One region of the Polycladomyces abyssicola genome, then DNA from elsewhere that is predicted to be linked to it. Evidence: riboswitches for the same ligand, from Rfam matches in the RefSeq annotation. Region 1 holds a riboswitch; each other region holds the start of a gene.
What was found. A riboswitch is a leader RNA that binds a small molecule or an ion and turns the genes downstream of it on or off. The one in region 1 is predicted to bind cobalamin.

Region 1 (3,266 bases):
TGGATGCTGATCATTTAGCTTGTATTGATGGTTTGGCTCGCTACAATTGGCGTAAAGGAAGTTCGATTGCGCGTTGGGTCGGTACCTTATTCTCCTTTGGACACGGTTTAGTAGTAGCCAGTATTGGGATTATTCTAGGAAACATCAGTCAGAACTTTCGGTTACCGGATTACGTCGACCTGTTTGTGACATGGTTTTCTATTTTGTCCCTATTCCTGATTGGAACATTAAACATCAATAATCTGTTAAAGACGCGATTAGGGAATCAGGACGAATATCGACCTCAAGGTATCAAAGGAAAACTCATTCCGAAAAAATTACAGGAAACAAGCAACCCACTTCTCATTATATTGATTGGAGGACTGTTTGCTTTAGCATCAGAGACCGTTAGTCAAGCGTCCGTCTGGGTGTTGGCAGCGAACAACAACGCGAACTATATGCCTTACATCTTGGGAATCACATTTATGATGGGGATGATGATCACAGATACCATTGATTCTTTGATTACCAATAAAATACTTCGCCAATCCAGTAAACTTGGGCAATCTGCCTCCAGAGTGATGGGTTGGATCATTGTGTTTTTAGCATATGGAGTCTCTTTCTACGAAGCCTTTACATTCTTTAACCCTTGGGCAGAATTGGATTTTGAAGTGGTGGGGATCATCATTTTTTTGCTCTTCCTTTTCATTTTTGCATGGGTATCCTATCGAACAAGAGTTGATCGTCCTTTTGTAGGGTTACATGTATCAGGTGAAGAAAACAGCAACTCATGGAGAAAGTGATGGCCTAGACGAAAAACGTATATGTGGAGGTTGCACGTTGATAACTACAGAAGCCAACACCAAAAACTCCGAGTTGCTATTCTCTTTTTCATTCGATACAATAAAGAGAGATTTTGATCGAGATTTTGACAATTGCATATTGAAAGGGAAAAGGTGGAGTGGTTCGCCCACTCCCGAAGAGGGAAGCCGGTGAAAATCCGGCGCGGTCCCGCCACTGTGAATGGGGAGCGATACTGCGGTCACTGTCGCCAGTGTGCGATGGGAAGGCCCTGTATGGTTTCGCGATGATCCATGAGCCAGGAGACCTGCCTTTTCCAACAACACCGTTGACCTACGAGGATAGGGAGGTGTTTAGATCGGGCTGGACGACTGTCCGCTGAATGAAAGCAGCCCGCCTGGGGAATCGTGTACCTTTTTCAGGCCCTCGGACGGGAGTCGCTGCATTTAGCTAGGTTAAGGGATAACAACTGCGCGATTTAAGCACTTCCATTTTGGAAGTGCTTTTATTTTTTTTGGTATAGTAGGCAGTTTATGATTCGTGTCGTGGCGGAGCATTTTTCTGGGGCACTCTTATGGGATGCGAGGCAATTGAGATGGGGGTTGTAGGTTGGAAGCGGACAGGTTTTCCAAATGGGTGACATCTCACGTTCCAAATCACTCATGGATCAGATGATGAGGGCGATTTGGCAGCAGATGCTGGAGCCGATCTGTCATGCCGTCCCATGTGGAAAAAGCGGTGGCGTGGATTCGTCCGTTTTACGAACGACATGGATCGTCGGTGCCGATGTGTTCCGGCAAACGCAACACGGAGAGGGAACAACCATCCATCACGGCAAGATAGGAGGAAGCGGAAATGAGTGAGAAAGGCCGCGGCAAGTTGTACGTGGTGGGCTTCGGTCCGGGTCATTTCGACCACATGACGCACCGGGCGCGGGAAGCACTCAGCGACAGCGATGTGATCGTCGGGTACAACACCTATGTCGACATCATCCGGGATTTGTTGGACAATCAGGAGATCGTGCAAACCGGCATGACGGAAGAAGTCAGTCGGGCACAGACGGCGGTCGAGCTGGCCGAGAGCGGAAAAAAGGTGGCCGTGATTTCCAGCGGAGATGCAGGCGTGTACGGCATGGCCGGACTGGTGTACGAGGTGTTGGTGGAAAAAGGAAGGCATCGGGGCGAAGGTGTGGAAGTGGAGGTGATCCCCGGGGTATCAGCAATCAATTCCTGCGCGGCACTTTTGGGGTCGCCCGTGATGCACGATGCTTGCATGATCAGTCTGAGTGACCATCTCACCCCCTGGGAAACGATCGCCCGCCGGATTGAAGCGGCCGCAGCAGCCGATTTTGTCATCGCTTTGTACAACCCCAAAAGTGGACGGCGTACCCGCCAGATCGTGGAGACTCAACGCATCCTGCTCCAGTATCGGTCACCGGACACACCTGTCGGATTGGTGAAAAGCGCCTATCGGGAACGGCAACACGTGGTGATCACGAAGCTGGGTGAGATGCTGGGACATGAGATTGGCATGTTGACTACGGTGTTGATCGGCAATTCCACCACTTTTGTTCATCACGGTTTGATGATCACACCGCGCGGCTATCAGCGAAAATATACGCTTACCCAAAAGGAACAGGCCTTGAAGCCACATGAACGCCTGCGGACGGACACCGAGCCGTGGTCTCTCAACGCGCAAACAGAGCAATTGGACAAACCCCGAACCAAAGAGGCGAAACATCCGGTTGCATGGGCCGAGGAAGCGTTGGCACTTCTTCAGGTCGCAGGCAAGGTTCCTGTCACCGGTACTCCTCCCACTGCGGTGCCCAATGTCACCCCGGTTTTGGAAGTGGCCGTCTCTTCCGGCGTCGCCGAAAAAAAGTGGACGCCGAACCAAATGGCTGCACTGGCATCGCTGGCGGGAGACAAAGGGGAGATCACGTATACACCCGATCATCAAATGATCCTGCGGATCCCGACCGATGATCCCGACTCAGTGGTTCGTCGCCTGACGGATGCGGGATGGTCGGTTCACCCCGTCGGCGATGTGGTGCAGGTAAAAGCATGCGATTTTTGCGATGGCGATAAAGGTGAGTCGATTCCCCACGCCGAGGAGTTGACTCGCCGGTTGGGCGGGATGAACATCCCCAAGGAATTGAAAATCGGCTTCAACGGCTGTGCGATGGCCTGCTATGGTGCGGTGACGGAAGATATCGGGATTGTCTACCGACGCGGCACGTACGATTTGTTTCTGGGCGGTAAAAGGATCGGCCGCAATGCCCATCCCGCCCAGCGGGTGGCGGAAGGACTCTCACCGGAAGAGATGTTGGTGGCGGTGGAAAACGTCGTGCGGGAATATGCGGAAAAAGGGCACCCCAACGAGCGTTTCCACAAATTTTTCAAACGTGTCCAAGAGGTGAACGGGTTCCGGTACCGGGAACAACCTCAACCGGTAGCGGTGGATACCGTCTGCGGGGACTGAAACGA
Region 2 (3,266 bases), 1.0 Mb from region 1:
CTCCCGCAGTGTTTGCCAACGCTCTCCGGTGTAACCGCACCGGTCAAAGAACGCGCCTGTCTGCCACTCGCTTCCTTCAAATGCCGGATACGCTCCTTTTTCCTTGGCCAGTTCCATCGAGGCCCGGATCGTCTGATAAGCGATCTCCTCAAACGACCGATCCGCTTCGGCCAGATGTTCTTCCGATTCCCAATCGATCCCTTTCTGTGCCAAGTATTGATGGTATCCGCTCGTACCCAATCCGACGGCCCGGTACTTGCGGTTGGTCACTTCCGCCTGTTTTACCGGATACAGGTTGAGATCGATCACATTGTCCAACATGCGCATCTGGACCGGGATGATACGCGCCAAATCCGCCAGGTCTGTGATCCGTCCCAAATTGATAGACGACAGGTTACAGACGACGAAGTCCCCCGGTTTTTGCTTAGTGACGATGACACCGTCCTCCAACTCCTCACTGATCAGCTCGGTCGGGGACATGTTTTGGCAAATCTCCGTGCACAAGTTGGAAGAATAGATCATTCCCTTGTGTTTGTTGGGATTGAGTCGGTTGACCGTATCGCGGAAGAACAGAAACGGTGTCCCGGTTTCATAGGCGCTCACCATGATACGCTTCATCACTTCAATCGCCGGGATTTCCTTACGGCTCAGTTCAGGATGGTTGACACACGCCTCATACCGCCGTTCAAACTCATCTCCCCAGGAGTCTTCCAGGCTGAACCCCATCACTTCACGCACTTCGTGCGGGTCGAACAGGTACCACATACCCCGTTCTTTCACCCGACGCATAAACAGGTCGGGAATGCATACGCCGGGAAAGATGTCGTGCGCTTTTAACCGGTCGTCCCCGTTGTTGGTTTTCAGGTTCAAAAAGTCCAGGATGTCCGCGTGCCACACGTCCAAATAGATGGCGAACGCCCCTTTACGCACACCCAGTTGATCCACCGCCACGGCAGTATTGTTGAAATTGCGCACCCAGGGGATAACACCGCCGGAAGCGCCTTTGTGCCCGCGAATTTTGGACCCTTTGGAGCGAACTTTTCCCAGATAAATGCCCACACCGCCGCCGTGTTTGGACACCTGGGCGGTGGCGGTGTTGGTATTGTAAATAGACCACAGCGTATCGTCCACGGTATCGATGAAACAGGAAGAGAGCTGGTGCAACGGCCGCCCCGCATTGCTCATCGTCGGTGTCGCCACCGTTACTTCCAACCGGGACAACACATCGTACATCCGTTTGGCCCACGTCAACCGGTCTTTCTCTTTCATCGCCAGATGCATCGCGATCACCATAAACCGCTCCTGCGGCAACTCCATCACCGCACCGTCATAATCCCGCACGAGATACCTGTCCGCCAAAATCTTCAATCCGATGTAATGAAACAACCGGTCTCGCTCCGGACGAATTGAGGCTTCCAGCTCACGGATTTCCGTCTCGGTGTAGTGTTCCATCAGATAAGAACCGTACAACCCTTTCGCCGTCAACTTTTGGAGCAGGTCGTAAAAATCGCCATATGCCCGCTGTTTACGGTCATATCCCCGGTTGTGCGCCGCCGCACGATACAATTCCTCTGCCAGCAAACGGGCGGCGACAAACTGCCAGCCCGGTTGTTCTACGCTGGTTTGTTCCACCGCCGTTTGCGCCAAAGTGCGCAGGATCTCCCGCTCCGACATCCCTTCCCGCAGCTACGCTCGGGCAACGACGATCAGTGATTGGGCATCGAGATCCCCCGTCTCTAGGCACACCGAGCGAACGAGCGACTCCCAGTCCAATTCTTTCTTCATCTCTACTTGTACCATCTACAAGCACCCTCTCCATTTCAGATGCGGATAAAATAAAAACACTTCCCTAACAAGGGAAGTGTTTGATGGGACACCAATCCAGCCGTGAACACAAAAACGGCACGACCCGCACAAGCCGATCACACCGATCGCGACACGCGGCACATCAAACACCTCCCTATCCTCGTAGGTCAACGGTGTTGTCGGAAAAGGCAGGTCTCCTGGCTCATGGATCATCGCATGGGGGGCTGCTGGTGGATGTCTCGAAAACAGGTTGATGCCGGGAATCTTGTTTCCCACTCGCTCCTGTTTCGCTACATCCCCCGGCCCCCTGATGGCCGTGTCTTCCCGTCTTTCGATAGTGACAAACGGCCCGGCTCCCCATTCACAGTGGCGGGACCGCGCCGGATTTTCACCGGCTTCCCTCTTCGGGAGTGGACAAACCACTCCACCTTTTCCCACGGTATGTCGTTGTCCAAAAGTAGGTTCATTGTATCTTATCGGTTTTCCCATTGTCTAACTTCTTTATCTGCCAAAAACAGACGAAAAATGAATGACGGGGGATCTATTCAAACACCATACCTTGTATGAGTCTTTTATGATCAATACTACAACTTGTGTTTTCTATTTCCAGCAATCATCTCGATCTCCTTCACCATGCCCCGAATGCATCTAGTTACTGGAAGGTCAAGAAAAAAAGCCCCCTTAGGGGACCAGCATGTCGACCGAATCACGCGTAAACTGATAGTCACTTCTCAAGCCATACCTCCAATCCGATCGTATCCTCTTGAATCTTGCATGTCTGAAATTTACTCTTTGATACCAACTGCCTAAACTCCTCTTTCGTATAAGCCCGTTTGATGAGCATCAATCGAAATATCCATTTTGTCAGGAGGTATTGAAATCCTGTCAAACCCAACTCCTCTTCTATGTGTTTGTCCACTGCTTCCGGGGAAACATCTCCCCGTAAATCGATGATCACAGCTTTTCCGCCGTCCTTCAACACTCGATTCATCTCGTCAAGGGCAGCGACGGGCTGTGAAAAGTTTTTAAAGGCCGCTCGACAGACGATAAAATCAAATGTTTGATCATCAAAGGGCATTCGGGCAGCATCCCCTTGACGAAAGTCAATTTCCACACCCGCTTCTTTGGCTTTCTCCCGCGCAATTTCCACAAACTTTTTACTGATGTCCAAACCGGTTATTTTGTAATTACCGAGTTTTGCAAGTTCGATCGACAAGTATCCCGGGCCAGAGGCAAGCTCAAGAACAGCGGCTTCTTCCGGGACACATGCAGCCACCTTTTCCGCATCTTTTTTGTATTCCTCAATGTTGTTCTGAGTACTTTTCGCGTACCACGTGGCAATGGGACCGTCCATTCCAATTCCCTTATAACCCTTTTGGGCTTTTTTGGACATATCACTTCCTCCATATAAAAAAGGAGTGGACTTATTCCCCAGTGTCAATCTCTGTATCAGAGGCGAT
Region 3 (3,266 bases), 140 kb from region 1:
TTCGCCATAGTGTTTGCCCACCTTTCGGGCTGCTAACATGACGATCCCTCCCCTCTGCGGGAACGGAGATGGTTTCTCAACAACCATGCGAAAAACGGTGCGCCGACAAACGCAGTCACCACCCCGATCGGTAATTCACGAGGCGCCAACATCACTCGGGCCAACAGATCGGCACCCGTCAGAAAGACCCCACCTGCCAACAAGGACAACGGAATCAACCAACGATGATCGGGACCGCACAATATGCGCATCACATGTGGAACGACCAACCCGACAAACCCGATTGTCCCTGATACGGACACGGCTGCGGCGGTAACAAGTGATGCCGTCACCAACAACAGTCCGCGCACCATCCCGACGGACACGCCGAGATGCCCCGCTGCCCGATCGCCCAACGCAAACAGGTTTAACTCCCGGCTAAACCACCAGCACACCACGGTACCGATGGCCAGAAACGGACCCACCACGGCAACGTGTTCCCATTCCCGCAGGGCGAAACTTCCCATCAGCCAGCTCTGGATCTGTTGCAGTTGTTCTTCGGACAACGCGATGCAAAACGTGAGTACCGCACCGAAAAACGCCTGTACGACTACACCGGACAGGATGAGTGTCTCCGGCCGCATCTGCGAACCGACCCTGGCCAATTGCAACACGGCCAGCAATGCCACCATTGCACCGATAAATGCGAAGACAGGTACGTTCCAGCCACCCAGCCAGGCCGCTCCCCACCCGGTCAACAGTGCAATGACCGCCCCGAGGGCCGCTCCGGAAGAGACGCCGAGAATGTACGGATCGGCCAACGGGTTACGCAACAACGCCTGATAGACGACACCCGCCATGGCAAGCGATGCTCCGACCAGTACGGACAGCAAAACCCGCGGTAACCGAATGGATCGCACAATCGTCTCGACAGACGTGTCGCCCGGCGGTTGAATCATCGAACCGACTCCGGGCAACACCCGCCCCAGAATCCGCCATACATCCGCCAGCGGGATCGGCGTACTGCCGACGGATACGGCTACGGCCACCGTCAACGTCAGCAGTCCCGCCAGACCCGCCAACCAATATACTTTTTTGCTCCGCATCATGTTTCCCTTACTGTTTCGCACTAAACACTTGCGGATACAACGCTTGCGCGATCTGTTTCAGCCCTTGCGTCACCCGCGGTCCGGGCCGGTTGACCAAATCCGGGTTGACCGTGACAATCCGTTTTTGCTTCACAGCGTTGATCCCAGCCCATCCGGAGCGGGAGGCGATTTGTGACACCACTTTATTTCCGCCGGTGTCATAGGTGGCGATGATCACGTCCGGATTCCATTTCACGACCTGCTCCGCCGACACTTGAGGCCATCCTTTTTGGCTTGCGGCCACGTTGTTCCCTCCGGCCAAACGAATCAGCTCGTCCATAAAGGTACCCGAACCGGCAGTAAACAGTGTCGGGTCCAGCTCAATCCACACTTTAACCCGCTTGTCGGCCGGGATGGAAGCCACTTTTTGTGTCACATGGTTTTTCTCCTGTTCCATCTTTGCGATTACCTGACGAGCCTTGTCCATGGCCCCCGTCGCTTTGCCCACCAAGAGAATCGAATCTTCTACACCTTTAAGGCTTTGTCCGTCCACCACCAGCACCGTTAACCCCAGTTTCCGCAATTGGCCGATCGTATCCTGGCCGTTTATCGGGTTGGCCAGCACCAGATCGGGCTTCAGCGACACTACTTTTTCCACATTAATCTTCAAATCTCCCACTTTTTCCTTCTTCGCCGCACCCGCCGGATAATTGTCCAGAGATGAAACGCCAACGATCTTTTTGTCCAGACCCAATGAAAACGCGATTTCCGTGGTGCTGGGGACCAATGAAACGATGCGCTGGGGTTCCCGCTTGATCGTTACGCTCTGCCCGGATGCATCCTTGAGGGTAACCGGGTAAGCACCCTGTTTTCCGTCATGATCCGCGTGCGGTTGGGGCGACTGAGAGCAGCCCGCCACCCCCATCGTCATTACCAACAACAACGTCAACAACCAACCAAACCATTTCTTCATCCAGTCTCTCTCCTTCCCTTCACAACATAAAAAAACCCCGCCTCCATCGAGGTCAGGGAAATCCTCTCGCGCATACCGCATGCTGGAAAACGCGCACGCGAGTGTTGCGCTCCTCCTCACACCCCGAAGGAGAATCGCAAGTGACCGCGAAAAGGCAGGTCTCCTGGCTCGTGGATCACCGCATTCGGCCGCGCCTTCCCATCCCCTTGGGGACAGTGGCATCGTGCGACCGCGCTCCCCACTCACAGTGGCGGGACCGCGCCGGATTTGCACCGGTCTTCCCTTTTCACCTTTATCCCTTTTGGATAAAGGACCTTTTCGCCTATTCACTTGTCGGTTTGCAATCTACCCGAATTTTAACACTTTGTCGGATTTCTGACCATCCCCTTTGTTTAGAGAACGGTCGTCACGGGAAAGAGGAAAACGACAGCTTTGATGCGAAATCAAGTTTGTCAGGGCGTGTATCATCATTCTGTAACTGAGGCACATGTTTTTTTCATGGCGACTTACCAAGCCCCGACAAAGCGAAGACCCGGAAAGCGCAGAATTTAATCGCGAGCAAATTCCTCCATGCGAAGCGTACTTTGCCCACATCTGGCTCTCACTGGGTCGGAACGGCCGTGATCTGCTTCCTTGCAGGTGCAGGTGGACCGAGTCGGGAAAAGAATGTGGTCAGTGTTTGCCAGAAACGCCCTGGGAACCCGATCACGGAAAGGAGGGTGCAGGCGCAATTCTACCATTTGCGCCGCAATAGATGGAACATCAGACCTTCACATGGGATTTGGGAAAGGAAAACCGCATCATCCGTGGAGACGTTTATGCCGCAACGACCAAGTCGCCGCTCCCGGTTGTCATTATGTGCCACGGTTTTAAGGGATTCAAAAACTGGGGCTTTTTCCCGCATGCTGCCCGTGTACTGGCAGACCGGGGGTTTGCCGTCATCACCTTCAATTTCTCCATGAACGGAGTGGGTGAAAATCTGGAAGAATTCGATGAACTGGACAAGTTCGCTCGTAATACGTATTCCCGTGAACAGGAGGACTTGGCATACCTCCTGGATCGGCTGTTACAGGGAAATGTGCCTTTGCGTGAAGCAATGGACACTGATAAAATCGCCCTGGTCGGGCACAGTCGCGGCGGAGGGAACAGCCTGATCTTCGCGATGGATCATCCGGAGATCGGGGCTGTCGTGTTGTGGAACAGCGTTGCCCGTGTCGACCTGTTCT

Region 2: it holds a riboswitch for cobalamin, as region 1 does, so the genes downstream of both, KI215_RS12415 (ribonucleoside-diphosphate reductase subunit alpha) here and KI215_RS01635 (hypothetical protein) in region 1, are expected to answer to the same signal.
Region 3: it holds a riboswitch for cobalamin, as region 1 does, so the genes downstream of both, KI215_RS02275 (ABC transporter substrate-binding protein) here and KI215_RS01635 (hypothetical protein) in region 1, are expected to answer to the same signal.

Annotation. Positions count from the first base shown of each region.
Region 1 is NZ_AP024601.1:306,392-309,657, forward strand. Features, by position in the region: gene KI215_RS01630 (HoxN/HupN/NixA family nickel/cobalt transporter) at 1-782, shown strand, start outside; cobalamin riboswitch at 917-1,109, shown strand; gene KI215_RS01635 (hypothetical protein) at 1,413-1,643, shown strand; gene cobJ (precorrin-3B C(17)-methyltransferase) at 1,636-3,261, shown strand.
Region 2 is NZ_AP024601.1:2,465,133-2,468,398, forward strand. Features, by position in the region: gene KI215_RS12415 (ribonucleoside-diphosphate reductase subunit alpha) at 1-1,674, opposite strand, end outside; cobalamin riboswitch at 1,977-2,253, opposite strand; gene KI215_RS12420 (class I SAM-dependent methyltransferase) at 2,531-3,199, opposite strand.
Region 3 is NZ_AP024601.1:442,940-446,205, reverse strand. Features, by position in the region: gene KI215_RS02285 (heme ABC transporter ATP-binding protein) at 1-39, opposite strand, end outside; gene KI215_RS02280 (FecCD family ABC transporter permease) at 33-1,088, opposite strand; gene KI215_RS02275 (ABC transporter substrate-binding protein) at 1,096-2,040, opposite strand; cobalamin riboswitch at 2,177-2,373, opposite strand; gene KI215_RS02270 (alpha/beta hydrolase family protein) at 2,795-3,266, shown strand, end outside.